Regions from separate parts of the Halanaerobium hydrogeniformans genome, predicted to be linked through region 1. Evidence: riboswitches for the same ligand, from Rfam matches in the RefSeq annotation. Region 1 holds a riboswitch; each other region holds the start of a gene.
The links. A riboswitch is a leader RNA that binds a small molecule or an ion and turns the genes downstream of it on or off. The one in region 1 is predicted to bind S-adenosylmethionine.

Region 2: linked by a shared signal. The riboswitch ahead of metF (methylenetetrahydrofolate reductase [NAD(P)H]) and the one ahead of HALSA_RS04875 (O-acetylhomoserine aminocarboxypropyltransferase/cysteine synthase family protein) in region 1 are both predicted to bind S-adenosylmethionine.
Region 3: linked by a shared signal. The riboswitch ahead of HALSA_RS10450 (methionine ABC transporter ATP-binding protein) and the one ahead of HALSA_RS04875 (O-acetylhomoserine aminocarboxypropyltransferase/cysteine synthase family protein) in region 1 are both predicted to bind S-adenosylmethionine.

The regions. Positions count from the first base shown of each region.
Region 1 covers NC_014654.1:1,086,176-1,096,580, forward strand. Annotated here, with positions in the region: gene HALSA_RS04830 ((5-formylfuran-3-yl)methyl phosphate synthase) at 1-551, shown strand, start outside; gene HALSA_RS04835 (hydantoinase/oxoprolinase family protein) at 553-1,599, shown strand; gene HALSA_RS04840 (amino acid kinase family protein) at 1,599-2,246, shown strand; gene HALSA_RS04845 (ADP-ribosylglycohydrolase family protein) at 2,264-3,262, shown strand; gene folP (dihydropteroate synthase) at 3,297-4,160, shown strand; gene folB (dihydroneopterin aldolase) at 4,150-4,524, shown strand; gene folK (2-amino-4-hydroxy-6-hydroxymethyldihydropteridine diphosphokinase) at 4,526-5,038, shown strand; gene HALSA_RS04865 (ATP-grasp domain-containing protein) at 5,025-6,032, opposite strand; gene HALSA_RS04870 (dicarboxylate/amino acid:cation symporter) at 6,208-7,386, shown strand; SAM riboswitch class I at 7,468-7,571, shown strand; gene HALSA_RS04875 (O-acetylhomoserine aminocarboxypropyltransferase/cysteine synthase family protein) at 7,636-8,913, shown strand; gene metA (homoserine O-acetyltransferase MetA) at 8,967-9,884, shown strand; gene deoD (purine-nucleoside phosphorylase) at 10,278-10,405, shown strand, end outside.
Region 2 covers NC_014654.1:1,907,532-1,917,936, forward strand. Annotated here, with positions in the region: gene HALSA_RS08705 (gamma carbonic anhydrase family protein) at 1-438, shown strand, start outside; gene HALSA_RS08710 (homocysteine S-methyltransferase family protein) at 504-2,885, opposite strand; gene HALSA_RS08715 (Vitamin B12 dependent methionine synthase activation subunit) at 2,869-3,597, opposite strand; gene metF (methylenetetrahydrofolate reductase [NAD(P)H]) at 3,599-4,486, opposite strand; SAM riboswitch class I at 4,638-4,741, opposite strand; tRNA gene HALSA_RS08725 (tRNA-Arg) at 4,796-4,870, opposite strand; gene HALSA_RS08730 (heavy-metal-associated domain-containing protein) at 4,952-5,161, opposite strand; gene HALSA_RS08735 (hypothetical protein) at 5,192-5,428, opposite strand; gene HALSA_RS08740 (SHOCT domain-containing protein) at 5,465-5,725, opposite strand; gene HALSA_RS08745 (hypothetical protein) at 5,963-6,466, opposite strand; gene cysK (cysteine synthase A) at 6,836-7,756, shown strand; gene HALSA_RS08755 (RrF2 family transcriptional regulator) at 7,809-8,258, opposite strand; partial or broken gene HALSA_RS08760 (secondary thiamine-phosphate synthase enzyme YjbQ) at 8,598-8,897, shown strand; gene HALSA_RS08765 (S1 RNA-binding domain-containing protein) at 8,988-9,449, opposite strand; gene HALSA_RS08770 (hypothetical protein) at 9,477-10,109, opposite strand; partial or broken gene HALSA_RS08775 (arsenate reductase ArsC) at 10,131-10,405, opposite strand, start outside.
Region 3 covers NC_014654.1:2,239,329-2,249,733, reverse strand. Annotated here, with positions in the region: gene HALSA_RS10475 (ferrous iron transporter B) at 1-1,493, shown strand, start outside; gene HALSA_RS10470 (thioredoxin family protein) at 1,586-1,825, opposite strand; gene HALSA_RS10465 (permease) at 1,860-2,984, opposite strand; gene HALSA_RS10460 (permease) at 3,048-4,004, opposite strand; gene HALSA_RS10455 (ArsR/SmtB family transcription factor) at 4,001-4,372, opposite strand; SAM riboswitch class I at 4,684-4,793, shown strand; gene HALSA_RS10450 (methionine ABC transporter ATP-binding protein) at 4,880-5,902, shown strand; gene HALSA_RS10445 (methionine ABC transporter permease) at 5,895-6,566, shown strand; gene HALSA_RS10440 (MetQ/NlpA family ABC transporter substrate-binding protein) at 6,626-7,480, shown strand; gene HALSA_RS10435 (YkvA family protein) at 7,644-7,946, shown strand; gene HALSA_RS10430 (alkaline phosphatase family protein) at 8,061-9,683, shown strand; gene HALSA_RS10425 (S-layer homology domain-containing protein) at 10,308-10,405, shown strand, end outside.

The DNA of each region.
Region 1 (10,405 bases):
GTGCAGCAGGTGGTGATCTACCAGCTTTACCGGGTCTGGCCTCTCAGGTTGCTTTTGGCCTTGCCCATTTAGAGCTTGATTATATTAAACTCGGATTATATGGCATGCAGAGTGTAGAAGCTGCCACAGATTTATTAAGAGAGGCAAAAAGGGCAGTGGATATGAGTGGAGCTAAAAATATAAAAATAATAGCTGCTGCTTTTGCAGATTTTAGAGAAGCAAATACTTTTAGTCCTTTTTTGTTAAATGAAGTTGCAGCTGAGACAGGTATTGATGGGGTTATGATAGATACAATAAATAAAAAGAATAAAAGTCTTTTTAGCTTTTTAAAAATAAAAGAATTAAAAAACTTTGTCGAAGATGGCAAAAAATTAAATCTAATAACTGCTTTAGCGGGTTCGTTAAACTTTAATGACCTTGATAAATTGCGAGAGATAAAGGCAGATATTATCGGTTTTAGAGGAGCAGTTTGTAAAAATGAGGACCGCAGTGCAGAAATATCACCAGAAAAAATAAACTCTCTTTATAAAAAAATAAATAGGAGAATTTAAAGTGAAAAATTTTACAATTACCGCCTGGGATATTGGGGGAGCAAATATAAAGGCGACTAGAATTGAATATAACCATAATGTAGATCAGATTAAAAATATTAGATCAAGCAGCAGCTTTTTCCCGATGTGGGATCAGAGCAAAAATCCCCTTGATACAATAAAAAAGCTTGATAAAAAATTGGGTTCTAGCAATTATTTTGCTGTAACAATGACAGCAGAACTGGCTGATCGCTTTAATACTAAAATTGAAGGCATCAATTATTTAGTAGAATTATTTGAAAAAAATTTTATGCAAAAAAACATTTTTTATTATGATTATTATGGAAATGTAAAACAGAAATCAGAGCTCAAAGCTATTCAGACTCTGGCTGCAGCAAATTGGGCGGTTTCGGCAAAATTTATTGCAGAGTTTTTTGATGAGTTTATACTTTTTGATATGGGAAGTACCAGTACTGACTTAATCCCGGTTAAGAATTCCCGGTTAATTAATCGCGGCAAAACAGATAGTGAGCGGCTTTTTTGGGGAGAACTAATATATTTGGGTTATCTCCGCAGCAACCTCAGCTTTTTGGTTGATCAACTCCCCTACCAGGGTAAAATGATAACAGTGATAAATGAACATTTTGCCAGTACAGCTGATCTCCACCTTGTTAAAGGACTTATTGAACAATCTGAATATAATATTCCAACAGCTGATGGCAAAGCTAAAAACAGAAGGGCTGCTCTAGCAAGAATTGCCCGTTTAATCAGTCTTGATTTAAATACTGCTTCTGAGGCAGAAATAGAGCTGATTGCAGATTATATCTATCAGGAAGAAATCAATTTAATATTTGAAAAAATAATGCAGCTTTATTCTCGAGTTGATCCAGCTTTTAAAACCGTGATTTTGGCCAATAAGGGAGCATTTAAATTTGCTGAAGAGCTAAAAAAGAAAAAGAATATAGAAATTTTAAATTTAGAAAACGAGATCGAACTTTTAAAAAATAATATACTAACTACTACTGCTGGAGCATATTTATTATTAAAAAAGCTAAAAGAGGGTTCTTGATGGAAAAATTATTTGTAATTAAAATAGGAGGTAGTTTTTTTAGGGATGATAAAATAGATATTCTTAAAAAGCTAACAGAGATTATCAAAGCAAATACTGAAATAAAATTTTTGATTGTCTGTGGAGGAGGAGTGGCTGCAGATTTAGTTAGAAATTTTGATCAAAGAGAAAATTTAACTGATCATGCAGCTCATTTTGCCGCAATCACTGCGATGGATTTAAATACATTTCTCCTCTCTACTTACTTTAAAGATAAATCTTATTTAGATGCAGAACTGAAGCTAAAAAGTAGAATTAATCTTTTCTTAGCCCAGGATTATTATAGAAAAATAGATCCACTCCCTCATTCCTGGAAGGTGAGTTCTGACAGTATTGCTTTAGAACTTGCAGATAGATTTAAAGCTGATAAGTTAATTTTATTAAAACAGCGCTATTGTAAAAGCAGTAAAAAAAGAGATGAAAATACCGCTAAAAGAAAAATTAAAGCAGATAACCTGGCAGCAGATGGTTTAATAGATCAATATTTTCCCACCCTGTATAAAAAACAAAAAACTAAGATTACAGCTCTAATTATTAATGGCAATCAGCCAGATTATTTGAGAAAATATTTTTTAAGAGAAAAATCGGTGATTGATATAATAAGCTAGTTTTAGGGGGCTTTTAAATGGATATTGCTAAAAGAGCTTATGGTGTATTAGCAGGTTTAGCACTTGGAGATGCTGTAGGAATGCCTTTTGAAATGATGAATCGTGAGCAGATTAAAAAAATTATAAAAAGTGATCAATTGTTTTATGAAATTCCAGAAGAACATTTTTTAAATAGAGATCTCGGCCGAGTTGAGGTTACAGATGATACAATTTTAACCCTCCATCTTGCCGATTATCTAATTGCTAATCAGGCTGAACTAAATAGAGATGAGTATTTTCAAAGTTTGGCTAATTTTATTAAATCCCGACAACTTATTGAGAAGGGTGTTATTGGACCAAGTACTGGGAAAACGGTCACTAAAATACTAAATAATGAGAGTTTCACTAAAGGTGAAAGAGCCGGCTTTTCAAGTGGACTACCTATGAAAATTACCCCTTTAGGAATTATCTATTCTGATACTCAAGGGGATAAAATACTTGCAATGCTAGAAGAAATAGCCTATTATTCTCATTACACTGATACAGCTCTTTCTGCAGCTGCAGGGGTAGCAGGCTTTATTGCAGGTGCTTTAAATGCCAGAAAATATGAAGAAATATTAGAGTTTTCCTTTAAACTAATGGAAAAAGCTGAAAAAATAGCCCTAAAAACTTTTCAGCCTTCTACTTTTAAAAGATGCAAGTTTTTGCTATCCTATTTAGATAGTTATAGTTCTCAAGAAGAGGCCTTAGATTTTATCAGCCAGGTTATGGGGACAGGAATTAACAGTTATGAAGTAGTACCAGCAGCTTTTGCTGTGTTTAATTTATATCTTGATCAGCCCCAAAAAGCTATCAAAAGTTCAATGGCTTTAGGAGGAGATACTGATACTATTACTGCGATTTTAGCTTCTTTTATCGGAGCATATCATGGGGTCGATATATTTGAAAAACAATGGTTGAAGTTATTATATAAAGTTAATGATAATTTAAATCTTGCCAACACAGCTCAATCTTTACTTAAATTAAGAAATACTTAATGGAAGTTAAAAATACTTAACAGAGGTGATAGAAATGGGCAAAAGTAAAAATGTTATTATCACAAATCGGGGAGAACTTGATTATAGCAGAAAAACATTGATTATGGGGATTCTTAATCTAACACCTGATTCTTTTTCTGATGGAGGAGAATATAATGATCTTAAAGGAGCAGTAGCAAGGGCTGTAGAAATGGAAAAAGCAGGTGCAGATATCATTGATATTGGTGCAGAATCCAGCCGTCCTTACTCAGAAAGGATCTGTGAAGAAGTAGAGAAGAAGAGATTACTGCCTATTTTAGATGAAATATTAAAAGTTACTAAAATTCCTATTTCAATCGATACTTATAAAAGCTCTGTGGCTCGTGCTGCACTCAAACGAGGTGCTTCGATGATCAATGATATTAGTGGGCTCCGTTTTGATAAAAAAATGGCTGCCACTGCTGCGGAATTCAATGCTCCAGTTATTATAATGCACATTCAGGGAAAACCAGAAAATATGCAGGATGATCCCAGTTATAAAAATCTGATTTTCGAGATCAAAGAATATCTCTGGCAGGGCATAGAGCTGGCTATAGAAGCAGGGATAAGTGAAGAACAAATTGTTATTGACCCCGGAATAGGTTTTGGCAAAAAACAGATTCATAACCTGCAGATTTTAAATAGGCTGGAAAGTTTTAAAGAGCTAAATTATCCTATTTTAATCGGTACTTCAAGAAAATCTTTAATTAAATTTATAAATGAGGATGAAACAGATAACAGACTTTTTGGAACAGCTGCAACTGTATCAGCTTCGATTCTTAAAGGAGCAAATATTGTTAGAGTTCATGATGTTAAAGAAATTAAAAAGGTTGCCTTAATGTCAGATGCTCTTAAATGGGAGGGCAAACATGAAAAATAGTATTGCTTTAAATGAGATGATTTTTTATGCCTATCATGGAGTGCGTGACACTGAAAAAGAACAGGGCCAGCGTTTTATTTTGAATTTCAGAGCAGAACTTGATTTTGAAGAAGCTGCAGTCAATGATGATTTAAATAAAACTGTCAGTTATTCCGAAGTTTATAAGTCTATTAAAAAGATTGTTGAAGCTGAGAAATATGATTTATTAGAAAGTTTGGCTCATAAGATCATCAGCGAATTATTTAAAAACTTTTCGCGACTGGAAATGATAGAAATAGAGATCAAAAAACCAATGGTTCCAATTCCTGGTGTCCTGAGCAGTGCTTCAGTAAAAATGAGCAGAAAAAGAACTGAGGTTGAATAAGATGCCTGATGTCTTCCTGGGACTTGGTTCTAATATTGAGCCAAGATCTGAATATTTAAAAAAAGCTGCAGCAGAACTTGCTGAGCTTAAAGCTGTCAGAGTAAAAAAAACTTCTTCAGTCTATGTTACAAAGCCCTATGGTGGGGTAGAGCAGGCTGATTTTTTAAATGCTGTAATTTTGATCAACACTTCATTAAACCCGGAAGAACTTTTAAAAAAGATTTTAGAAATCGAAAAGAAACTGGGTCGGGTAAGAGATATAGAATGGGGACCAAGAAAAATAGATATAGATATCCTGTTTTATGATAAACTTTATTATCAAAGTCCAAATTTACAGATTCCACACCCGGAAATTAAAAAAAGGGCTTTTGTTATCATTCCTTTATTAGAGATAATTGGCGAAAAAAAATTATTGATTGAAGGTAAAGATTTAAATTATTGGTTGAACCAACTAGAAATGGATGAAGATGAGATTAAACTATATTCAGATTTTCCGGAGTTTAAGCAAGCATAAATCTAGATTGAGCTTTGTTTTTGAGCTCCGGAAAGATATTAGTCTCTTGAAGTTGACAAATAAATTTAATTGGATTATAGAGCTCTGCAAGTCCGATTAAAGAAGAGGTTATCCGGGGATTTATTTCTAAAAGATAAAATTCCTTATCCTGACAGATAAAATCAACTCCATAATAACCTCTAAGCTCTGGATATTTTTCTTTGATTTTAGTTGAAATTTCAGTAAATTTTTTTGAACTTTTAAAGGGGTAATTAACTATTCCTCCCTGATATTTAAAATCTTGCCTGTTAATAATTTGTTTGTTGATGGTTAAAATCTCTGTTCTTTCTTGATTTGCCAGCACAGAAAGACTACCTGCTGTACCTTGAACTATTTTTTGGATCAGATAATTTTTATTTTCTTTTAAATCCAACTTTTTTAACGACCGATAATCATCGATAACCATCAATTCTGAGCCAGCACCATAAAATTCTTTGATAACTGCTGGAAAGATATTTTGCTTAATCTTATTATCTCTGATCAACTGATTATTAACCAATTCAGTTTCTGGTAGAAAGATTTTGCTTTCAATAAAATTTTGATAAAGCAGCCATTTATTAGCTGCTTTTTTTATGCATTTAGAACTACTACCAAGATTTTTAATCTCTTTTTGTTCTAATATTTTGCTCATTTCATAGAGTATATTATCTGTTTCTGGAGCAATAATTAAAAAATAATCTAAGTTCTTTATTTTTAAATTTTCAAGAAAGCTAAAATATTCTTTATTGTTATTAAAATCAGGAAGAGAAAAGTTTATATTTATCTCAGCTCTATCTGTATTTTCGAAAGTGCTGTTAAAACTTTTATTGAGCCAGCTATATAATTTTAAATTTTCTGTTTTTAAACAAGAATTAATAATGGCCTGAAAAATATTTATAGCTTCACTGTAAAAAGAAAGCCGTTTATTATTAGGAGTTCCTTTACTTAAGAAATATTCGAGAACTAAAATATTCATCTTTAACCCACTTTCATAATCAGATAATTTAACTTGATTTTATCATATTTTCTAGGTATTTAAAAATATTTAAAATAGATTGATTTATTAAGTTTTTTTTAGAAAATGCTTGTAATTTATTCCTTTAGCCTTTAAAATATAAATAGGTTTGTATAAAAAAAAAGGAGGCAAACAAATGAAAAAGATTCCATTAGTTCTAAGATTATTAATTGGTATTATATCAGGTATTATTATTGGTTTATTTTTTCCTGAAGGTATTTCAAGAATATTGTATACTTTTACAATAATTTTTGGAGAATTTTTAAATTACATAGTACCTTTAGTTATTCTAGCATTTATCATTCCGGGAATTGCTGATTTAGGAGAAAAAGCTGGTAGATTATTGGGTACTACAGTTTTAACTGCCTATGTATCTACTATTGCTGCAGGTACAATTGCCTATTTAATCTCAGTAAGAATTGTGCCAGCAATTGTTGAAGCTTCTGAAATAGCTGATCCTGAAGCTGGAGGTCTGGAGCCATTTTTACGTTTAGAAATTTCTCCAGTAATCGGTGTTATGGCTGCACTTGTGACAGCTTTTGTTTTTGGACTGGGTATTAATTATTTATTAAGAAATAATGGAGATGAAAGTTTATATAATATTGCTAATGAATTTAGAGATATTATTGTATTGGTAATAGAATATGTTATTATTCCATTTTTACCACTGCATATTGCCGGGGTATTCGCAGATATGGCATTTGCCGGGAATGCATTTGAAACACTAGCAGTATTCAGTCAGGTATTTGGAATTATAATAGCCATGCATATTGGATATCTCTTGATTCAATTTGCTATTGCGGGAAGTGTTTCTGGTAAAAATCCACTGACAAGCTTAAAAAATATGATTCCAGCTTATACGACTGCAATCGGTACCATGTCAAGTGCTGCTACTATTCCAGTTACCCTAAAAAGTGCCAGAAAAAATAATATAACTGCAGAAATAGTAGATTTTGTAATTCCACTGGGGGCAACTGTCCATTTAGCCGGTAGTACTATATCACTAGTTGTTTGTGCTGTTGCAGTTGCAGCAATTATGGGACTGCCATTAGATTTTGCTTTGTTTTTCCAATTTATCGCTTTACTTGGTGTAACAATGGTTGCTGCACCAGGTGTTCCGGGAGGAGCAGTTATGGCTGCTTTAGGATTATTAACTACCATCCTTGGATTTGGTGAAGGTGCAACTGCTTTAATGATCGGTTTATATCTTGCCCAGGATAGTTTTGGTACTGCCTGTAATGTTACCGGTGATGGTGCAATTGCTATATTTATTGATGCAATTAAAGCTAAGCTTCCAGCTCCAAAAACTGCTTAATTAAAGCAGCCTGGAGAAAAATTAAGCTGAATTATTCTTGACAGATTTCAAAATCTGTGTTAAAGTAATAAAAAACAATATAACTTATCAAGAGAGGTGGAGGGACTGGCCCTTTGAAGCCCAGCAACCAGCATAATTTATGCCCGGTGCTAATTCCAGCAGGTAAAAGACCTGGAAGATAAGTAGGTAAAGAAATTAACCCATTCCTACTTACAGGAGTGGGTTTTTTAATTCAAAGGAGGAATAAAAATGACTTTAGGATTTGACACACTTGCATTACATCATGGTTATGATCCGTTGGAGAACAGAAAAGCTGCAGCAGTTCCAATTTATCAGACGACCTCATATACTTTTGATAGCACAGAACATGCTGCTAAATTATTTGCACTAGAAGAAAGTGGAGATATTTACAGCAGAATTCAGAATCCAACCAATTCTGTCTTAGAAAAGCGGATTGCTGCTTTGGAAGGTGGGGTTGGTGCTCTTGCTCTATCATCAGGACAGGCAGCTGAAGTGACTGCTCTATTAACAATAGCTAAAAATGGTGATGAAATAGTAAGTGGGAGTTCAATTTATGGTGGTACTCACAATCTTTTCAAACATACTTTTAAAAATTTTGGAATAGAGGTTAAATTTGTTGACTCAGATAACCCTCAATCATTTAAAAAAGCAATAACAGATAAAACAAAAGCACTATATATTGAGACTATTGCTAATCCAACTTTAAATGTGCCTGATTTTAAGCTGATTGCAGAAATAGCTCATCAGAATGGAGTGCCACTGGTAGTTGATAATACCTTTGCTTCTCCCTATTTAAGCAATCCAATTGAATATGGAGCAGATATAGTTATTCACTCTACAACGAAATATATTTCAGGTCATGGGAATTCAATTGGGGGCATAATTGTAGATAGTGGTAATTTTGATTGGGATACAGGTAGGTTTCCAGGTTTAGTTGAACCTGATCCGAGCTATCATGGGATTAAATTCCAGGAAGAATTTGCTGAGGCAGCATATATTACTAAGGCAAGGGTGCAGCTTTTAAGGGATTTAGGTAGTGCTCCCAGCCCCTTCAACTCATTTTTAACCCTAAATGGTATAGAAACATTAAGTTTAAGAATGGAGAGACATTCAGAAAACGCTTTAAAAATTGCAAAATTATTGGAAGCAGACAATAGGGTAGAATGGGTTAATTATCCAGGTTTAAAAAGCAATGAAAGTCATGAGAATGCAAAAAAATATTTAAAAAATGGTTTTGGTGGGATGGTAACCTTTGCTGTTAAAGGTGGTAAAAAAGCAGCAGAAAAATTCATCAATAATTTAGAACTCTTTTTACACCTTGCAAATGTTGGTGATGCAAAATCTCTGGCTATTCATCCGGCAAGCACTACCCATCAACAGCTCAGCGAGGAAGATTTAATTAAAACGGGTATTTCACCTGCTTTAATAAGACTTTCAATTGGTATTGAAGATGTCAAAGACTTAAAGGCAGATTTAGATCAGGCTTTAGAAGCTTCACAGCGATAGATTAAGAGTTTTTCAAAATAATATTTTTACTAATATTTTAGGAGGTGAAGAAAATGCCGATTAAAATCCAGGATGAACTACCAGCAGTTGAAACTTTAGAAAATGAGAATATATTTGTTATGAAAGAATCAAGGGCAACTCATCAGGATATTCGTTCTTTAAAAATATTGATTTTAAATTTAATGCCTAAAAAGATTGTAACTGAAACACAGATCTTAAGGTTACTGGGAAATTCTCCGCTTCAGGTTGATATTGATCTTTTACATCCTGCAACCCATAATTCTAAGAATACGGCTCAGTCACACCTGAATAAATTTTATAATACATTTTCTGAAATTAAGGATAACAATTATGATGGAATGATTATTACAGGTGCACCGGTGGAAACACTGCCTTTTGAAGCTGTGGATTACTGGGAAGAATTAAAAAAGATTATGGAATGGAGCTTACATCATGTTTATTCTACCCTGCATATCTGCTGGGGAAGTCAGGCAGCACTTTATCATCATTATGGTGTACCAAAATATCCTTTAGAAGAAAAAATGTTTGGAGTTTTTCCTCATTATCAGTCAAAAGAACATGTAAAATTATTAAGAGGTTTTGATGATATTTTTTATGTTCCCCAGTCCCGTCACACTGAGACCAGAAGAGAGGATGTAGAAAAAGTTGACGAACTGGAAATACTATCAGAATCAGATGAGTCAGGTCTTTATCTAATGGCCAATAAAAATGGTAGGCAGGTGTTTGCAACAGGTCATTCTGAATATGATGCGGAAACACTTAAAACTGAATATCTGCGTGACTTAGAAAAGGGAATTGATATTGCTGTACCTAAAAATTACTTTAAAGATGATGATCCAGAAAAAGACATATTAGTTCGCTGGCGTGGTCATTCTAATCTCTTATTTGTCAATTGGTTAAATTACTATGTATATCAGGAAACTCCTTTCGATTTATCTGAACTAAAATAATTCAAAAATATTGACTAATTGTCTGTAAATTTAGACTTCAGACTAAAACTTGACAGTTCTTTTAAAAGGTGTATAATTACCTTAGATAATTCCTATAACTAAAATAAGATTATAAGAAAGGATGATTTAGATGTTTAATTCGATGTATTCATTTATTAGAGAGGCTAAACTGGAAAAACTACACAAAAAATCAGTTGAGCTTGATGCATTTAAAAATCTTGGTAACTACTAAATAAAAATAATAAAATAATATAATAACTAATAATAAGAGATCGATTTATTTTTGGAACATCCATTCAGGGTGTTCTTTTTTTTGCCTAAAAAAAGGATTTAGCTAACAATTGAATAATTATATATAAAAGGGATTATAATAATTACAGGAGGGTAAAATATATGAGTACACACATTAATGCTGAAAAAAGAGATATCGCTGATACTATTCTTCTGCCCGGGGACCCTTTAAGGGCAAAATTTATTGCTGAAACGTATTTTGAAGATCTAAAACAATATAATTCTGTAAG
Region 2 (10,405 bases), 820 kb from region 1:
GTAGAAATTGGAGACTACTGCAGCATCTGGTATAACACAACTATTCGTGGTGATATCGATGAAATTAAAATTGGAGATTATACTAATGTGCAGGAAAATTCTGCCCTCCATGTAGATGAAGATCAGGGTTTATATATCGGCTCTTATGTAACAATAGGTCATAATGCGGTTGTTCATGCCTGTAATATTGGGGATAACTGTTTAATTGGAATGAATGCAACTATTTTGACCGGTGCAGAAATAGGAGAAAATTCAATTATTGGGGCTGGTGCTTTAGTTCCTGAAAACAAAAAAATACCTGCAGGAAGTCTTGTGCTTGGTGTGCCGGCCAAGGTTATTAGAGAACTAAGTGAAGAAGAAAAAGAAGGTATCCACCAACATGCAGTAAATTATGCGGATTTAATTGATGATCATCAGAATGTGCAGGAACTATATTAATAAAATATAAACAGACTATATAAAACAAAAAATTTATATAGTCTGTTTTCACTTTTTTTAATTTATTAGCCAAAAATTTTCTTAGCTATTTCTACAGCATCTTTAGCATCTTTAGCATAGTAATCAGCATTTATCATTTCAGCATAATCTGGAGTTAAAACTGCTCCTCCAACCATTATCAAACAATCCGGATTTTCTTCTTTTACAATCTGAATAGTTTTTTCCATATTTTTTACCGTTGTGGTCATAAGAGCACTTAAACCTAATAATTTGATATTATTATCTTTAACTACTTTTTTCACTTCATTCTCTGACACATTACGGCCTAAATCAATTATTTTATAACCATAATTTTCTAAAACTGTTTTAACAATATTCTTTCCTATATCATGTACATCACCTTTAACAGTTGCTAAAACAATCTCTCCTCTCGAAATATCTTCATCACCATTTTTAGCCATTTCTGCTTTTAGAACAGCAAATGCCTCTTTAACTGTTTCAGCTGATTGAACCAGTTGGGGCAAAAATATTTTTCCTTCCTCATAACGTTCTCCAACAATATCTAGAGCAGGTATTAAGTGATTATTTACAATCTCAAGTGCATCTTTCTCTGCCAAGAGTTTTTTTGTTAATTTTGCCGCTTCTTTTTTTATACCTTTGACTATAATTTCTTCTAGTTCCATAGTTTCTATAGCAGAATTTTCTTTTTTAATTTCTTCTTGATCAACATTTGCCATAAATTCTATATATTCTACTGCCCCTTTATCTAGATTAGCCAGCACTTTAAATGCCTTAATATTGGCCATCATCTCACTATCATTGGGATCAATTATAGCTAAGTTTAAACCTTGATAAAGAGCCAGAGTTAAGAAGTTTCTATTCAAAACAGCTCTAGCTGGAAGTCCAAAAGATACATTTGAAACACCTAAAGTAGTATTTACATTAAGTTTTTCTTTAACCATCTTAAGAGCTTTTAATGTTTCTTTTACACCTTTCTGCTGAGCAGAGGCTGTTAAGGTTAAACAATCAACAATTATTTTTTCTCTTTTTATTCCGTATTCTTCCGCTTTATTTACAATCCTTTTAGCAATTTCAAAGCGGCCTTCAGCAGTTTCAGGTATCCCATCTTCATCCATAGTTAATGCAATAACCGCTGCACCATATTTTTTGATAAGAGGTAGTGTTTTTTCGAGAACTTCTGTTTCTCCATTAATTGAATTTACAACTGCTGTACCATTATAATAGCGCAATGCCTTTGCTATTACATTTTCATCGCTGGAGTCGATTTGGAGTGGTATATCAAGAATTGCCTGCAGTTCTTTAATAACTTTTACCATCATTTCTTCTTCATTAATCTCAGGCAACCCCAGATTAACATCAAGTATATCTGCACCTGCTTCTACCTGCTCAATCGCAACTCTTGTAATATAATCTAAATCTTTATTTCTAAGTGCTTTTTTAAATTCATTTTTTCCTGTAGGATTAATTCTTTCACCAACTACATTTATCTTCTTTAAATCTTTCCATTTTGAAGGTGTACATGCAATAGAAATTTCCTCATTATTTGATTTTTTTACAGCTTTATCTTTTAAAAAATCGGCAATAAGAGCAATAAAATCTTCATTAGTACCACAACATCCTCCTACAACTGCCAATCCTTTTTCATAAAGACGGGCAATAGGTTTATAATATTCTTCTGGACTTAATTTAAAAACTGTTTTGCCTTCTTCCACTACTGGTAAACCTGCATTTGCCTGAAGTATAACCGGAGTATTAGAATATTTTAGAACTTCTTCTGCTAAAGACTCCAATTTTTCTGGTCCTAAAGAACAATTTAAACCGAGAGCATCAACACCCAAACCTTCAAGTACAGAAATTGTTGAATGGATATTCCCTCCAGTAAATGTCCTGCCATCTTCCTCAAAAGTCAAAGTGCAAAAAACAGGCAAATTACTATTTTCTTTTGCTGCAAGCACAGCTGCTTTTGCTTCACAAAGATCAGCAATTGTTTCTATGTGAATTATATCTACCCCACTTTTAACTCCCTGTAAAATCTGCTGCTGATAAAGAGAATATGCTTCATCAAAAGTTAAACTACCCATTGGTTCAAGCAATTCACCTAAAGGTCCTAATCCAAGTGCAACCAGAGCATCTTTAGAGCTTTCAATAACTGCTCTTTTAGCATTTTCTACTGCTGCAGAAATTATTTCTTCAACTGTATAATCAATTTCTGACATTTTTAATTTGTTAGCACCAAAAGTATTTGTTGTTATAATTTCAGAGCCTGCCTTAAGATAACTTTTATGTATATCTATTATTACTTCTTTTTTTCCTATATTTAATATTTCTGGTACTGAGCCAGCTTTTAAACCACGCTGCTGTAAAACAGTTCCCATTGCCCCATCGAAAAGCATAACTTTTTTACCTAATCTATTTTCGAGCTCCACAATAAACCCCCTTTTTTCTCAGTTTGCATTCTTTGTAAAGCCTACAGAATCTGCAGTTTTTTTCTTCAAAAGAATTGTCATTTTTATTTTTTTGTTCTTCTTTATTTAAATATCCATTTTTTCCTATTACTCCAATTATAGCTGTAACAGATTTAGCAGGCATCAGTAAATTGTATTTAGAAGCTGTTAAACCTATTTTTTTGGGAGCATTTAAAACTTTTAAAAATTCTTTTTGAATTTTAATATCAAGATCCCCATAGCCCGGACTATATCTAAAAGTTATATTCTTTTTACCAGCGGCAAAAACCTTCTTTTTTATCTCCTCTTCAACATGATCACACGCTTCTTCAATCGCTGTTGTTGCACAAGCATCTAAAATCATCGATTTAGTAATAGAAGTCTTTTCATAATAGGATATTCTTTTATCAACCTGATTACCTAAAGTTGCAGCCATCAGAAAGACTTCTGAAGAATTTTTAAGATGTTTAATGATACTTTTTCCTCGAAGACATAATGTTGTATTTTTTATATCTACACAATTTTTTGTAATTTGTATAGGAAATTTTTTATATATATAACGAAAATTTATTATTTCTTTTAGCTCTTCAGTAGCTTCAGCAATTAAAGTATTAATAATTTGGTCATTAAAATCTTCATCAGTATTTAAATATCTTAATACTTCACTTTTATCAATTTTAAATTTAAATGACATATTAATCAGCCTTTTCCACATTTATATAATCAATTAAAGAACCCACTGCATCTTTGATTTTTTTGGCTACATAAGGGTTATTCATTGTATATAGATGTATGCCATCTACATCACTTGCTATAAGATCTACGATCTGTTCAACTGCATATGCAATCCCTGCATCCCTTAATGCCTCATCATTATCACCATATTTATCAAGAATCTTGGTGAATTTTTTTGGCAGGTATGCATCAGAAAGTTCTATTATTCGGCTGACCTGTCTTTTATTAATAACCGGCATTATTCCGGCTTCAATTGGAACATCAATACCTTTAGCTGCAGCTTTTTCACGAAATTTATAAAATAATTCGTTTTCAAAAAACATCTGGGTAATTAAATAATCAACCCCATGATCAACCTTTTGTTTTAAATGAATTATATCCTCTTCCAGACTATCTGACTCAAGATGGCCCTCAGGATAACAGGCAGCTGCAACACCAAAATCACCTTTTTGCTTGATATGATCTACTAATTGATATGAATAATTATAATCTCCAATTTCTTTGCCATGATCTGGATGATCTCCTCTTAAAGCCAAAATATTTTCTATGTTTTTAGCCTTCAAATCATCTATAATTTGATTTAATGTTTTTCTGGTAGAATTAATACAGGTTAAATGGGCCAGAGATTCTATACCATACTTTTCTTTTAAAAGTGAAGATATTTCAACTGTGCGATTTTTATTTACTCCACCTCCAGCACCATAGGTTACACTAATATAATCTGGATTTATTCCCTGCAGTTCATCTAATGTCTGATAAATATCCTCTATTGGCACATCATTACGTGGTGGAAAAACCTCTAAAGAAAAAACAAGCTTTTTTTCTGCAAATATTTTTTTTATTTTCATTTTAAATCCTCCTCAATTCTCTACTCCATTTAAAAGATAAATTGACTAAAAAACTATTCTTTTAAATTATCTCTTCTATAACTATCATATCATTAAATTTTTCTCTATAAAAGAAAAAAACCACTTCTAAGTAGAAGTGGTAACTCACAACTACTTATCTTTCAGGACACACCTGTTGGATTTAGCACCGGGCAGTATAATCTGCTGGTTGCTGGGTTTCAAAGGGCCAATTCCCTCCACCTCTCTTGATAAGAATTTATTCTATTTTTAACTACTTTAACATATTATTTTTTTTCTGTCAAGTATAAATGGTGCCCCCGGTAGGAGTCGAACCTACGCACACGGCTTCGGAGGCCGTTGCTCTATCCACTGAGCTACGGGGGCATCACTTAAATTATTCTAACAGAAGAGAATTACTTTGTCAATTTGAGAATTTATTGGATTATTTAGTTCACCGCTTTAAAATTATACAATTTTTATAAATTTATAGCCTACCGCTTCTATTGCTGCAGCTAATTTATCTTCTTCAGCAGCTTTATTTAAATCAATTACAGCTTGATCATTATCAGCACTTACTTCTGCAGATTCTATTTCAGCAAAATCTTCAAGTGCTTTTTTAACTCTTTTTTCACAATGGCCACAACTCATACCCTCAATAATTATTGTTTTTTTCATGATTTAGTCCTCCAGATTATTAATTTTAAATTATTTTAAATCTTTTTTTCTCTGCAAAAAATCTTCTCTTGATATTTTACCTAAAGCATATTCATGTTGTAATACAGCAAGCGCTTCTCTACGACCACTGTTATTTTTGGATTTAAATAATAGTACAATTGAAGTTAATATAGTTCCCCAGAATAAAAGCGGCATCAGCCACCAAAAACTACCGAGAAAATTTCCACCGATTCCACCATATCCACCTAAAGCTAAACAATATCCCATCTTTATTTGCCTCCTAATTTATATTTTGATTCATTTTTAATCTCTTATATCTTTTAAAATCTCATCAAGTTCGGACTTTGTTATTTCTCCTTTAGCATAACGTTCTTTTGCAATTTCTTCTGCACTTTTACTGCTGTTATTAGAATCTCTATATCTATGGTTCGAAGAATTTCCATCTTTGTTTTTATTTAAATTATAAATGAAGTAAATTACACCCACTATAATTAACAACCAAAATATCATAAAAAATCCTCCTCCCATCATTCCTCCCATCATTCTATGAGGAAATCTCATCATAATTAACATACCTCCTTTTAAATTGATTTATATACCATTACCCGGTATACCTATATTATAATTAGCAATTGTGAAGAAAATATGAATTTATCTAAAAAGTTTCTAAAATATACCCCTATAAGGTATCTTAAGTATAGTATAACACTCAGGATAATTCCTGTCAAAAAAAGACTGCTTAGATCATCTCAATGAGATTTTCTAAGCAGCTTTAAGTAATTTGATTTAAACTAAAATTTATTATTCTATGTCACCTGTTATTGTAGAATCTTCATCCATTGAAAAAGTTTCTTCAGCTTCTTCTGTTTCAAAATAGAGATTACCGTCTAGAGTAAAGTCTATTAACTCAAAGTTTTCAGCTTCTACATATACATCTCCAACAAAGGTTCCACCCTGGAATCTAGTGCTTGGACTCTGTACAGTAATACTAGGTGCTTCAAGAGTATATCTGTCAGTTAAATTACGATCATCATCCTGATCATAAAGAGCTATCTTGCGGTCTAACTCATTATTATTTGTAAATTCACCTACTAATATAATATCTTCATCAACACTCAGATCCTGCTGAATAATCACAATCCAGGACCCATCTTCAGAAGTTGCATTTAATAAAGATGCTTGATCAATAACTACAGAAGCAGATGCAACAACATCTTCATCTGTTTCTACTGCCTCTTCAGCAGGATCATCAGCACCACAGGCTGTTAAAAGTAAACCCACAGCTAAAATCAAAATAATTAACAATGCTACTTTTTTATTCTTTAAAATAAGATCACCTCCTCTTAATAATAATTAAAGGTAAAATAAAAATAAGATATATCTTTATTTAATCTATAGTATAGTACTTTGCTTTACTTTTGTCAAAAATTAATTCATAAACTTTATCTATTTGATTATCAATAAATGCAAATTATTCTAAGCTAAATTAAATTTGACAGATTGCTTTTCGGAAAGTATAATCTAAATTAGTATTAAATACATAATTCCGATAAAGTTATGATAGATTAAAAATATATTATAAACGTGACTGGGATGCTCTCACCTGTAAGGGAAAACTAACTGCTTCAATCTTAGTTATAATTAGTAAATTTCTTGCAAATAAGGAGGTTTAAGATGAGAAAAGTTAATAATATTACTCAATTAATAGGTAGAACTCCAATTGTTAAGTTAAGAAATCTTGTTGAAAAAGACTCAGCAGATGTTTATCTTAAACTAGAATATTTTAATCCAGGAGGTAGTATTAAAGACAGACCTGCTTTTAATATGATAAAAACTGCGCAAAAAAATGGCAGATTAAAAAAGGGTGGTACTATTATAGAAGCGACAAGTGGTAATACTGGAATTGGTTTAGCAATGGTTGCAGCTGCTGAAGGATATAATTGTATAATTATAATGCCTGACAGTGTTTCAGAAGAAAGAATTAAAATCTTAAAAGCATATGGAGCAGAAGTTATATTAACTCCTGCGGAAAATTTGATGCAGGGAGCCATTGATAAAGCTAAATCTATCAATGAAAATATAAGCAACTCATTTATAATAAATCAATTTGAAAACCCTGCTAATCCTGATGCTCACCGTCAGAGCACTGCCCTGGAAATACTTGAACAGCTCGATTATCAACTAGATGCTTTTGTTGCTAGTGCAGGTACAGGAGGAACGATCACTGGTACTGGGGAAAAGCTTAAAGAGAAAATCAAAAATTTAAAAATATATACAGTTGAATCTAAAAATTCGCCTGTTTTAAGTGGGGGTAAAGCAGGTAAGCATAAAATACCGGGAACTGGCCCGGGTTTTATCCCAAAAAACTTAAATACCAGTATTTATGATGATATTTTTAAAATATCTGATCAAAAAGTAATTGAAATAACGAGATTACTTGCCTCTAAAGAAGGGTTATTATTAGGTCCATCTTCTGGAGCAGCAGCCTGGGCTGCAATTAAAGTTGCAAAAGAATTAGGTAAAGGAAAAAATGTTTTGGCAATCGCAGCTGATAATGGGGAAAGGTATTTAAGTCAAGATTATTTCTCTAACTAAATTGTTAAAAAACACTTAATCCCCTGGATTAACCAGAGGATATTAAATATAGTTAAATATGATAAATATAACCATCACTATTATTAGCCTTTATTTCAGCAGCTCTTTTGCTTAAATCTGCCAGAGTTATAGCAGCTAAATGCTTAAATATAAGGTTTTCTAAACCATTCCATAACTCATAAGCAGCCTTTTTATAAATTTCAGCTTCCGAGCTTATTTTTTCCGGACCTTGCTCTGAAATAACAGGACCTTCTAAAACCTTCAAAATATCAGCAGCAGTTATTTCCTCAGGGCTTTGATTTAAAAGATAACCTCCATGGGCTCCCCTGATACCTTTAACTAAGTCAGCTTTTTTTAATTTTGCAAATAACTGTTCTAAATATCTTTCAGATATATTTTGCTTCTCTGCAATTTCCCTTAAAGGAATTGCTTGAGAGCCCTCACTAGCTGCTATATACATCAAAGCCCGCAAACCGTAACGCGCCTGACTTGAAATTTCCATTAAAACACTTCACCTTAATCTAAATCAATAAATAATATTAATTCTTAATTAAAATTATATTATATTTTTTGAAAAGATTCAATTTTATAAACCAAATTATTTATCTATTTTTTTCCAAATTTGATTTTTGGGATTATAGTTGTTATAATGAAACCGAATAAAAATACAAGGTGAAAATAAATTCTTTTAACAGTATTAGTTTTTCTTTTGATTTTGGCTTAAAATTAAAAAAGGAGGCTAATTATGTTAAAAAGATTAACAATTGAAACTGCAGAGGAAGTTGAATTTATTAAGATTACAGATCAAATCATGAATGTTGTTTAGGAAACTGATGTTGAGTCAGGATTGCTGCAGGTCTATGTTCCTCACACTACTGCTGCTGTAACAATTATAGGAAATAGTGGTGCAGGTATAACAAGAGATATAGTTTACGAAATAAACAAACTCGATGATGACTATGGACATTTAAAAGGAGATTCTTCAGCTGCCCATCTTAAAGCTAGTTATTTTGGTGTTGATCAGAACTTTATAATTGAAGACGGCGAAATCCTCTTAGGAGACAATCAGGATATTTATCTTGGCGAATTTTATGGACCTAGAACTAGAGAAGTAGTTGTAAAGGTTATGGCAGAGAAATAATTAGCGAGTCCAGTTTATAGTTTATAAATATATATTTAGAAAGGGGTCCCGGACATTAATGTCTGGAATCCCTTTTGTTCTTTAATTAATTTATTTAATTTTAATTCCTTTATCTGTTATATCAATGATTCTTTCTTTATAAAGTCCACCGATGGCCTTTTTAAAACTTCCTTTACTCATTTCTAGTTTTTCTTTAATCTCTTCTGGTGAACTATTATCATTTAGAGCTAAAAACCCACCTTCATTTTTTAGAGTTTTTAAAATTTTTTCTTTTGCATCTTCAATCCTGCCATAGCCGATTTTCCTTAAGCTAAGATCAATTCTATTGTCATCCCTGATATTTTTTATATAAGCTGTAGTTTCATCCCCAATTTCTAAATCCTTATAAATATCATTATTATAAACAAGCCCATAATACTTATTATTAATAATGGCTTTAATTCCTAAGTCAGTAAATTGATCAACCTTTATTTGAACCTCGTCCCCTTCACTAAATTCAACATTTTCTGGTTCTTCTTCAATAGTTCTATCATTTATTTCTTCACTGCTCATATTTTTACACCTCAAATAATATATTAATTAAGAAACTACATCTTTAAAATTTTCTTCATAAAGTAAAGTTGGTGGCTCTTTAATTATCATTCGCTTACTTAAATTATGATCTTGCACAAAGTCAAGTAATTCTTTGGCCATCATTCTAGCTTCCTTAATATCAGAAGCTGCCTTTTCTATTTCAAGCAGTACTGGATATTTTATCTGCTCAGTGTACATTAATTTTATCTTAAGGGATTTATAATCTCCTACAAAACTTTTGCCGTTAAATGACATAAATTCTTTATGTCCTATCTTTTCTATTTCTTTGATAACATCTTCTCTGCTTTTAACAGCTCTATTTCCACCCAAAATATTTATTATTTCACTATCAACAAAATTTTCATCAATTTTCTCACTATATTCACGCCGAATATTTATTGTTTCACCTAAATCTGCTTCTTTATAAGCAAGACTCTGTAATTCATGCTTGGCAAAATTTGTTTTACTTACTCTTAATACTATATCTTCCCTAAAAAGAGCTGAACCAAAGTGCACAGTTTCCCATCTTAATTCTTTCTCTAAAGCTTTTTTTAGAAAAGGTAGGGTTTTATATACTTCAGCTTTATCTTTAAAATTAAACCTTGTTTCCACTTCATAGATAAATTTTATTTTTACCACCCCTTTTTGACAATATATTATTTATATTTCTCCATTTCTTACTTTTTTAATTAGTTTTTTTACTTTACCATTAATAACTTCTCTGGTTGCTCTAAAAACCTCAATCGGTTTGCCAGCAGGATCTTCAAGTCCCCAATCTTCTCTAAATTTACATGGTAAATAGGGACACTCTACTCCACAACCCATAGTTATTAGAATATCCAGTTCTGAAGGAATATCTTCTAATAATTTTGGTTGATGATCACTTATATCTATTCCCACTTCCTCCATTGCTTTTACAGCATTTTTCTCTAACA
Region 3 (10,405 bases), 1.2 Mb from region 1:
CAGTTGATATGCTTAATAAAGGAGCTTCATTATTAGTGGTTGTACTTGATGCTAATAATATTGAAAGTAGCATATATTTACTCCTACAAATTCTAGAAAAGGGTATTCCGGCTATAGCAGTCTTGAATAGGATTGATTTATTAGAAGAAAAGGGTTATAGCTTTGCAGCTGAAGCTTTTGCAGAAGAGTTAGAGATAGATATAGTAGAAACTGTAGCTGTTAAAGAATATGGTTTATCAAAATTAAAAAAGAAAATTAGAGAAAAACTTCAAATAGAAACACAAAATGACTTAGCAAATAATATAAATGCTAGTTGGGAAAATGCAGAAAGATTGAGCAATAAATATTTAAATAAAAAAAATAAAAAAGAGAAAAACAAAAGAGAAGAATTAGGAGATAAACTTTCTTCACCCTGGCCTGGTATCCCGATGGCTATTTTGATTTTAGCATTCATTTTTGCCATAGTTGTAGGGATTGGAATGGGTTTAAGACAGTATATATTATTACCTTTTTTTAGGACACTTGTTTTCCCATTAATATATAGATTAGTTAGTGCTTTTACTACAGAAGGTATAATCAGAAATATTTTAGTTGGTGAATATGGCTTTTTAATTAAAGGTTTAGAGTGGCCATTTGCTCTTGTGCTTCCCTATGTTTTATCCTTTTATACCGCTCTTAGTTTGTTAGAAGATAGTGGATATATGCCGCGTTTAGCGGTTTTGCTGGATGGATTATTCAATAAAATTGGATTAACTGGCGGTAATATTATACCTCTGCTTTTAGGTTATGGATGTGCCATACCTGGTATAGCTGCTACTAGAGCTTTAGCAACTCGAAAAGAGAGAATAACTGTTGCTGCATTGATTTCACTGGCTGTACCCTGTATTTCACAAACAGGAGCTTTAATTTCTCTTTTAGCAGAAGAATCTATTTTGGTGATGTTTTTAGTATTTCTTGTTTCTTTTCTTGCTATTATAGGAGCTGCCATCGTTATGGATAAGAGTATTGAGGGAGAAAATGAACCTTTGATTTTGGAAATCCCCCCACTTTTAATACCTGACCCTAAAATGATTTTGAAAAAAGTTTGGTTAAGATTAAAAATGTATATTAGTGATGGAGCTTTAATGATGATTTATGCTATTGCAGCAGCAGCTCTTCTCTATGAACTTGGGATTCTAGAACAAATAGGAAGGATATTTCAACCGGTTATAGAAAACTGGCTGTTGATGCCCTCAGAAGCTTCAGTTCCCCTGATTTTAGGAGTAGTAAGACGGGAGTTAGCTGTTTTACCATTACTTGAGATGGGATTAAATTCTGTTCAGCTTTTTGTAGGTGCAGTAGTAGCACTTTTTTATGTACCGTGTATAGCAGTTTTAGCTATATTAGCCCGTGAATTTAATTTTATCTTTGCTACAAAGATATTTGTTTTTACAGTAGGGTTTTCCTTTCTAGTGGGAGGAATTTTTGCTAGAATTGGTCTATTATTTATCTAATTATATAAATGAATAATATTAAAGTAAAAAGGCCTGAGAAGTTTTTTGAAGCTTCTCAGGCCTTTTAATTCTTTAGCTAAATTTTTTGTAAATTAAACAGTTGCATTGATTAAATCTACAATTTCTTCTACACTTGCAACTTTACCTTTAATTTTAACTTCGCCATTAATACCTATAGCAGGAGTTGTCATAATTCCCGCTTCAATAATTTTTTGCATATCTTCTACTTTGATAATTTCTGCCTCCACACCAGTTTCTTCTAATGCTTTTTTAGCATTTTTAGTTAAATTAACACAATTTCTACACCCAGGACCATAAATTCTAATTTCCATTATTAAACCACTCCTTATAATATATTTAAATTAATTAAAGCACAATATTACCATAGACCATACCAGTAAATGTTGCCATAACTACAACAATACTGACGAAGACTAATGTTTTTTTAGTTCCGATTACACTTCTAATTACCAGCATATTGGGTAAACTTAACGCAGGCCCAGCAAGTAATAATGCCAGAGCAGGCCCCTGGCCCATGCCTGAGTTTAATAAACCCTGTAAAATTGGAATTTCCGTCAAAGTAGCAAAATACATAAAGGCACCTAAAATTGAAGCTGTAAAATTAGCTAAAAGAGAATTACCTCCTACTAAGGCTGATATCCACTCTTGAGGTATCAGGCCAGCATCACTGCCGGGAGCTCCCATTAAAAATCCAGCTACTAAGACACCACCGAATAATAGTGGGGTTATTTGTTCGGCAAAAGTCCATGTTTCATCTAACCAATTATTTAATTCATCCTTTTCAAACCAACCGTAAAGTTCTAAAGCTAACAATACTGATAAAACTGCTACTGCAGGCCATTTAAATTGATATACTAAATTCCAGAAACCTGTTGCTCCTTCAGGCTGGGTCCAGGTTGCAAAGATCAATATTAATATCATTGTAATAAAATAAACTATATTTTGCAAACCTGAGCGGGGGAGTTCCTGACCTTCTTCCTGGACGAAATCTTCTAATCTTTTTTGATCAGATTCTCTAAAGATTGCTGCCATTAAAAGACCTATAATTAAAGCGAAAAATACTGCACCAACTGCTCTGGCCAGACCAAGCTGCCAGCCTAATACACGTGCTGTTAAAATAATAGCTAAAACATTAATCGCTGGCCCTGAAAAGAGAAAAGCAACAGCTGGTCCAATCCCTGCCCCTCTTTTATAGATTCCTGCAAATAGAGGTAATACAGTACAGGAACAGACTGCTAAGATCGCTCCAGAAACTGAAGCAACTGAATAAGAAATCCATTTTTTTGTCTTACCACCAAAATATTTTATTATTGAATCTTTAGAAATGAAATTTGCTATAGCTCCTGCAATAAAGAAAGCAGGAATTAAACAGAATAAAACATGTTCACGAGCATAATACTGCAGCATTTCTATAGCTTCAATTATTGCTCTCTGCAGCTGCTCTGTCTGAAAAGGAATTAAATAAATCATTGCGAAAACTGATATATAGAGTATTATTTTTTTAGATTTTGTCACCTATATCCCTCCCAAAGCTTATATTATATTAACTAAAAAGTTAAACATATACCCTACACCGATTATTGAAACACCAACAACAGTTACAAAAACTGTCAGCAGTTTTGGTTTAATAACTTTACGCAGAATAATCATTGCTGGTACAGATAAAGCGGTAGTAGCCATCATAAAGCTAAGAGCTGTACCAATAGCCACACCTTTTCCAATTAATGCTTGAGCTATGGGAATAGTACCGACTACATTAGCATAAAGAGGTATCCCTAAACCAACAGCTGCTATAACTGCCAGTGGATTATTTGGCCCTGCATACTGACTTAATAAATCTGCTGGTGCATAACCATGAATAAAAGCGCCAATACCTATACCAATGACAACATATTTCCAAACACCACTAACAATTTCTTTAACCTGTGCTTTAGCATAGCTTAATCTTTTATTCCAGCTTAATTCTTCTATTTCGGTTTCTCCTGCTTGAATATTATATACATATTCTTCAACTTCATCTTCCATACCCAGCTTCCCAATTACAAGACCACCAATAATGCCGACTAAAATACCACTAATCAAATAAATAGAGGCAATTTGCCAGCCGAAAAGTGAAAACAGCATTACCAGAGCTACCTGATTAACTATTGGTGATGTTATTAAAAAGGAAAATGTAATTCCAAGTGGTATGCCTGATTCAACAAAGCCAATAAAGATTGGTACTGAAGAACAGGAACAAAAGGGAGTTACAACTCCTAATAATGAAGCTAAAATATTACCCATAAATTTTTTACGGTTACTTAATAATTTTTTAGTTTTTTCTGGAGGAAAATAACTGCGAATAATTGATATGGCAAAAATCATTACACTTAGCAGAAAAATTATCTTTATTGTATCATAAAAGAAAAAATGAACTGAGCTACCAAGCCTTGTAGCTTGATCAAGTCCCATTAAGTTATAAACAAGTAATTCAGCAAATCTATCTATCAATTACAACAACTCCTTATTGTTTCTCCATCGTTTTTAATTACTTCAGCTGCAGAAAGATTTTTTAATTTTCCTTCTAAGTCTGTTAAGTCTAGTTCTTTAAGAGATTTTGAATTTAGGGCTATTAGATCAGCAAGATATTTATCATATTCATTCCTATTAATGGAATAATAGGTCCACTTACTGCTCTGTCTTTCATTTAATAAATCTAATCCTTTAAAATATGATAAATGTTGAGAGATACTTGATTGCGATTTATCCAATAGTTCCTGCAGTTGGCAGACACAATAAGGACCAGAAAGTAGTAGTTTTAAAATTTTAAGTCTATTTTCATCGGCTATACATTTTAAAAAGAGAAGTAAATTTTTCATTTATATTCACCTTCAATATTTATTGATATTATTATTAACTAATATTAGTATATAGTTATTTATTTCTCATGTCAAGCACAAAAACTAATTTATTATTTAAAAATTAATTATAATTGCTATAAAAGCTGATATATAAGGGGTATATACCAATAAAATCTTTTTTATTTTTTAGCTAAAATAGAAAAAAAGATAATTTTTTTAGATTTGATGATTAATATATTCTAATATATATAAAAATATGAATAAAAAGCAACTTGACAGAATTAAAATTGAGTGATAAACTTCTAACTAAATTAATAAAATATAATATATATTCATCAAGAGTGGCGGAGGGAATGGCCCTGTGATGCCCGGCAACCTACTTAAATATTAAAGTAAGGTGCTAATTCCAGCATTCCAATTATGGAATGATAGATGAGAGGTAAATTAATCCTCTCATGAGGATTTTTTTAATGCAGACTGCTCTTGATGATGAGCAGTTATTATTATTTTAAGGGTGATTATTAAGTGATAAAAATAAAAGATTTAACAAAACATTATCATACAGAACAGGGAAGCATTGAAGCAATTAATGAACTAAATCTAGAAATTAATGATGGTGAGATATTTGGAATAATCGGGCCCAGTGGAGCAGGTAAAAGCACTTTAATTAGAATGCTTAATCTTTTAGAAGACCCTACAGCCGGTTCAATTATGGTTAATGAAGTGAATCTAACCGATTTAAGCTCTTTAAATTTAAGACAGGCCAGACAAAAGATTGGAATGATTTTTCAACATTTTAATTTATTGTCTTCACGAACTGTATTAAGAAATGTTAGTTTTCCTTTAGAAATTGCTGGTGTAGCGAAAAAGCAAAGAATTAAAAAAGCTAAAGAATTAATTGATTTAGTTGGCCTTGCTGATAAAGCAGATAATTATCCAGCTCAGCTATCAGGTGGACAAAAGCAGAGGGTAGGAATTGCAAGAGCTCTGGCCAATGACCCAGACCTTTTATTATCTGATGAGGCAACTTCTTCACTAGATCCAGAAAGCACAAAATCTATTTTAGATTTACTTGCTAAAATAAGAGAAGAATTAAATTTGACAATCATCTTAATTACTCATGAGATGGGAGTTATAAAAGATATTTGTGATCGGGTCGCTGTAATAGAAGAGGGAAGAATTATTGAAAAAGGATCAGTGCTTGACATTTTTGCCAGACCTAAAACAGATTTGACTAAAAAGTTTATAAGTTCTGTAATAGATTATAATTTACCTCCCAGGATAGTTGAATATATTAAAGAAAAAAGGCCTGGAGAATTAATTAGAATTACTTTTGTAGGCGAAAAAACTCATAAGCCATATATTTCTGATCTAGTTAAACATTATTCTGTAGATGCTAATATTTTATATGGTAACATAGATGAAATACAGGGTGTTCCTTTTGGAACCTTAATTTTAGATCTTGAAGGAGATTTAGAAAATGTGGAAAAGAGTATATCTTATCTGCAAAGTGAAGGTTTAAATGTGGAGGTGCTTGACAATGTTTGATTTAATTTCAGAACTGGCAAGATATAATGATTTGATGATAAATGGCACTTTAGAAACTTTATACATGGTAGCTATGTCACTTTTTTTTGCAATAATTGCAGGTATTCCTCTAGGAGTATTTACAACCATCACCAGAGAAGATCATATTTTACCAAATAGATTTGTTAATTTTATACTTGATGGAACCATTAATATTGGTCGTTCAATACCTTTTATAATTTTAATGGTTGCTGTAATTCCGTTTACTAGAATGATTGTAGGTACTTCTATCGGTACTAATGCAGCTGTTGTTCCACTTTCACTTGCTGCTATTCCCTTTATGGGTCGGGTAACTGATAATGCAATTTTAGAAATACAGGATGGAGTTATAGAATCTGCCCAATCGATGGGAGCAAGTCCTACTCAGATTGTTTTTAAAGTATTGTTGCCAGAGGCTCTTCCAGCAATAATATTAGGTTTAACCCTTACTTCGATCAGCCTGGTAAGTTATTCAGCTATGGCTGGAGCAGTTGGAGGGGGTGGTCTCGGCGATATTGCGATTAGATATGGATATCAGCGCTTTCAGCTGCTTATCATGCTGGAGACCATTGTAATCTTAGTTTTAATGGTACAGATTTTACAACATTTTGGTAATTGGGTTGCAAATAAGTTTGATCATAGATAATTTGATTTATCTATATATAATAAATGAATTATTTTACAATAAGGAGAAGAGGAGAGATAATGATGATTAAAAAAGGATTTTTAGTTTTAGTTGTGTTGGCGTTTGTCGCAGTTGCAAGTGTTTCAGTAATGGCTGATGATCATGTTTTAAAGGTAGGTGCAACTCCTGTACCTCATGCAGAAATATTAGAATTTGTTCAGGATGATCTAGCAGAAAAAGGAATAGAATTAGAGATTATCGAATTTACTGATTATGTAACACCTAATTTATCTTTAGATGATGGTAGTATTGATGCAAATTATTTTCAGCATATTCCATATCTAGAACAGTTTAATGCTGATAGAGGACTTGATTTAGTACCAGTTGCTAGGATTCATGTTGAACCAATCGCTCTTTATTCTGACAAATATGATAGTTTAGAAGATATTCCCGAGGGAGCATCAATTGCAGTTCCAAATGATCCTTCAAATGAAGGTAGAGCTTTAATATTACTTCATAACAGTGGGGTAATAACCTTAGATGACCCTGAAAATTTAAATGCTACTCCAATCGATATTATTGACAATCCAAAAAATCTCAGATTTAATGAATTAGAAGCTGCTCAACTACCAAGAATATTGCCTGATGTAGCAGGAGCAGTTATCAATACAAACTATGCTCTAGAAGCAAATTTAAATCCACTTGAAGATGCGTTAGTAATAGAAGATAGTGACTCACCATATGTAAATGTTCTTGTAGTAAGAAGTGAAGATCAAAATAATGAAAAAATAGAGATATTAAGAGATGTTCTTAATAGCCAAAAAGTTGAGGACTTTATTTTAGAAGAGTATCAAGGTGCAGTAGTGCCTGCTTTTACACCAGTTGATGGTGACGATGTTAGTGAAGAAGCAGTAAGATCTAATTATATCTTTTAATTAAATTTCTATTAAAGAATACAGATCTAATTATCAATAAAAAAATAAATATTACTCAATTAGCAAATGCCCGGCAGGTAACATTTAACTGTCCGGGTATTTTGTTTTTTAAATTAAGATGATATATAATTGACATAGAGTTTAGGAAGTAGAGGTGGTTTTTGTGTTTAGATTATTTGGGACAATTGCAGATATATTTACTTTAATGAAAGATCCAGAGGTTAAATTAACAAAAAAATTAATGTTTATATTTCCGGTAGCTTATTTTTTGTTCCCTTATGATTTAATCTGGGATTTTTTCCCTGTAATAGGCCAAATAGATGATATAGCGGTATTTATAATTATGTGGCCTTTTTTAAAAGATATTTTAGAAAAATATAATAGTGATGATAAAGATGTTAAAAAGAAAAGCAAAGAGGATTCTGAGGCATATGATCTAAAAAAAGATGATTATGAAGTAGAATAGCAAGCTGTTTTTAAGCATCCTTATATTATAGGATATTTTTTTATAAAATTATAGACATTACGAAAAAATTATACTATAATTATAATAATCATTATCAATTAGGAGTGCAAATTAATGAGAAAAAAGATTTTTTCAGTTTTATTTTTAATGAGTTTAATCTTAACAATATTTAGTTTTACTACTGTAGCTGCAGAGAAGTACTTATTAATTCATATAGATGGTATTTCTTCAGAGATGTTTTTTTCTGAATTAAAGCAGAACAATTTACCTAATTTAGCTGAGTATTTTGCAGAAGAAAACATGATAAAGCATGGTCTCACATATTTTCCACCTTCTACTCAGGTGGTAATCAGTAGAATTAGAGAATCAAAAAAGATATCAGAGGGTGAATTGCTAGACTGGGACCGTTATGATGAAGAAACTGAAACAGGAAAAGGTAAAATTTCAGTTTTTAATGAAATGAGATCAAGTGTTGATCGTAGAGCTCGCAGCAATTTTATTTATGGTTTTCCGGCATTATCAAATTTAGCACCTGCAGCTATGTTAAATCTACCGGATTTAATTGATAAATATGGATTGGTAGAATTTTATTATTTTTCTACAGATACTTATGGTCATATCTGGGGAGAATCTTCTCAGTTAAATAAACTATATCAATTTGATCGTTCATTTGGAGAAGTAGCAGACAATTTTCCAGAAGATTTAAATATAATAATTTATTCAGATCATGGAATGGTATTTGGAGAAAAAGTGAGTTTTAAAGATGACTTACTCCAGGAATTAGATAATAAAATTGAAAACTATTCTTATCCGAATATTTATTTGAATAATAATAATGATCAAATAGATAAAGATCAGTTAAGTAGAGAAATCGCCAAAAACACTCCCCTTGATTATGTTTTTTATCAAAAAAACGAAAATAAAATTATAGGTTATCATCCTCATTCAAAAATTACTTTTAGCAGAAAAGGTGAAAAAATAGCATATCAATATGAGGGAGAAGATACTTTTAATTATTATAATCGGGGTTATACTGGTGAATTTTTAAATGAAGAAGAATGGCTTGAATTAACATATGACAGCTATTTTCCCTTTGCTCCATATAATATTAATGCCATATTTGAGAATGAATTTGTTGGTGATTTAGTAACTGTATTAAATTCTCCCAAATTTATGGGAGGAGGCTATGTTAGAAAAGGAAGTCATTTAGGGCTTACAGCTGATAGTATGACAGTACCAGTTTTAGTTAGAGGGCCAGAGCTTGAAAAATTTTATGGACGTGATTTTATCCGTTTAGATAGTTTATTTGAAGAAATAGATATTAAAAACTATGAAAGTAATACTCCTGATAAGGACGATAATCATTTAACCCTATCTTTTAATGGTTTAAGTGATAATGACTGGAAAATAAATTATGACTTATCACCTAAATATAGATTGAAATTTAGCGGGGAATTAAATAGTTTTAATGAGCAGAGCTTTTGGAGCAGTTATGATATTTATAGTGGTTATTTAAGTAGACTCTGGCTGGGAGCAGGACTCAGTAATATCGATAGGGATAATACTGATGCCATGGCAAAAATGCGCTTAGAAATAAAAGTAAATAATTTTCTCTTAGAATATAAAAACTTTAGCAGCCAGGATTCAAAAATAAATTTTGTTTACTCAATATCTAATAATTTAGCTCTAACAGCTAATAGAGATCTGGAGTATTTCGGTTTCAGATATCATTTTTAATAAAAAGCTTCTTTTTTTATAATTTTTTCGGGTGATAGAGCCCCTTTTTATGGTAGACAGATCACATTATAAAGATCTGTTTTAGCAGAAAAAGGGGTTTTTGTTATTTGACAAGAGCTATTTTTTGTGCTATATTTATGAATGACCGGTCAGTCATACAGTAAAAATATATTGTTTTTTAACCAGGAGAAAGTTGTAACTTTTATTATAACTAACCAATTTCAGCAAGAGACTTGTTACCCCTTGTTGTTCCTGCTGAATTGATTAAATCGGGGGGCACCGATTTTCTCCTGGTTCACATATAAGCCGGTTTAATAATTTAAAATTTATTTTGCATAATATTTGTAGTTCAACTACCCATAAATATTAGACTGGAAGGGGGGATACATACATTTGACTTTGTCGTTAATGTTTTTTAATAGGGTAGTTTGACATAGATGGGTCTGAACATAAACTGAACTTTTAAAGAAATAAATAAGGAAACTAGGCAACTTATTGATTTCTTGCTGGTGAAGTTTAAGATCAGACTCCTGAGTATTAATTTGAAAGAAACTAGAAGTAATATAATGATTGATTTAGATAATTTTTCAAAGATAAAATTAAAAAAAGGAGTGAAAATTTATAATGAAAAAACTTACAATAACAATCTCGTTAATCTTAATTTTTGCATTAGCAGTGCCAGCCCTTGGTGCTGATCATGGTTCATTTACTGATGTACCTGA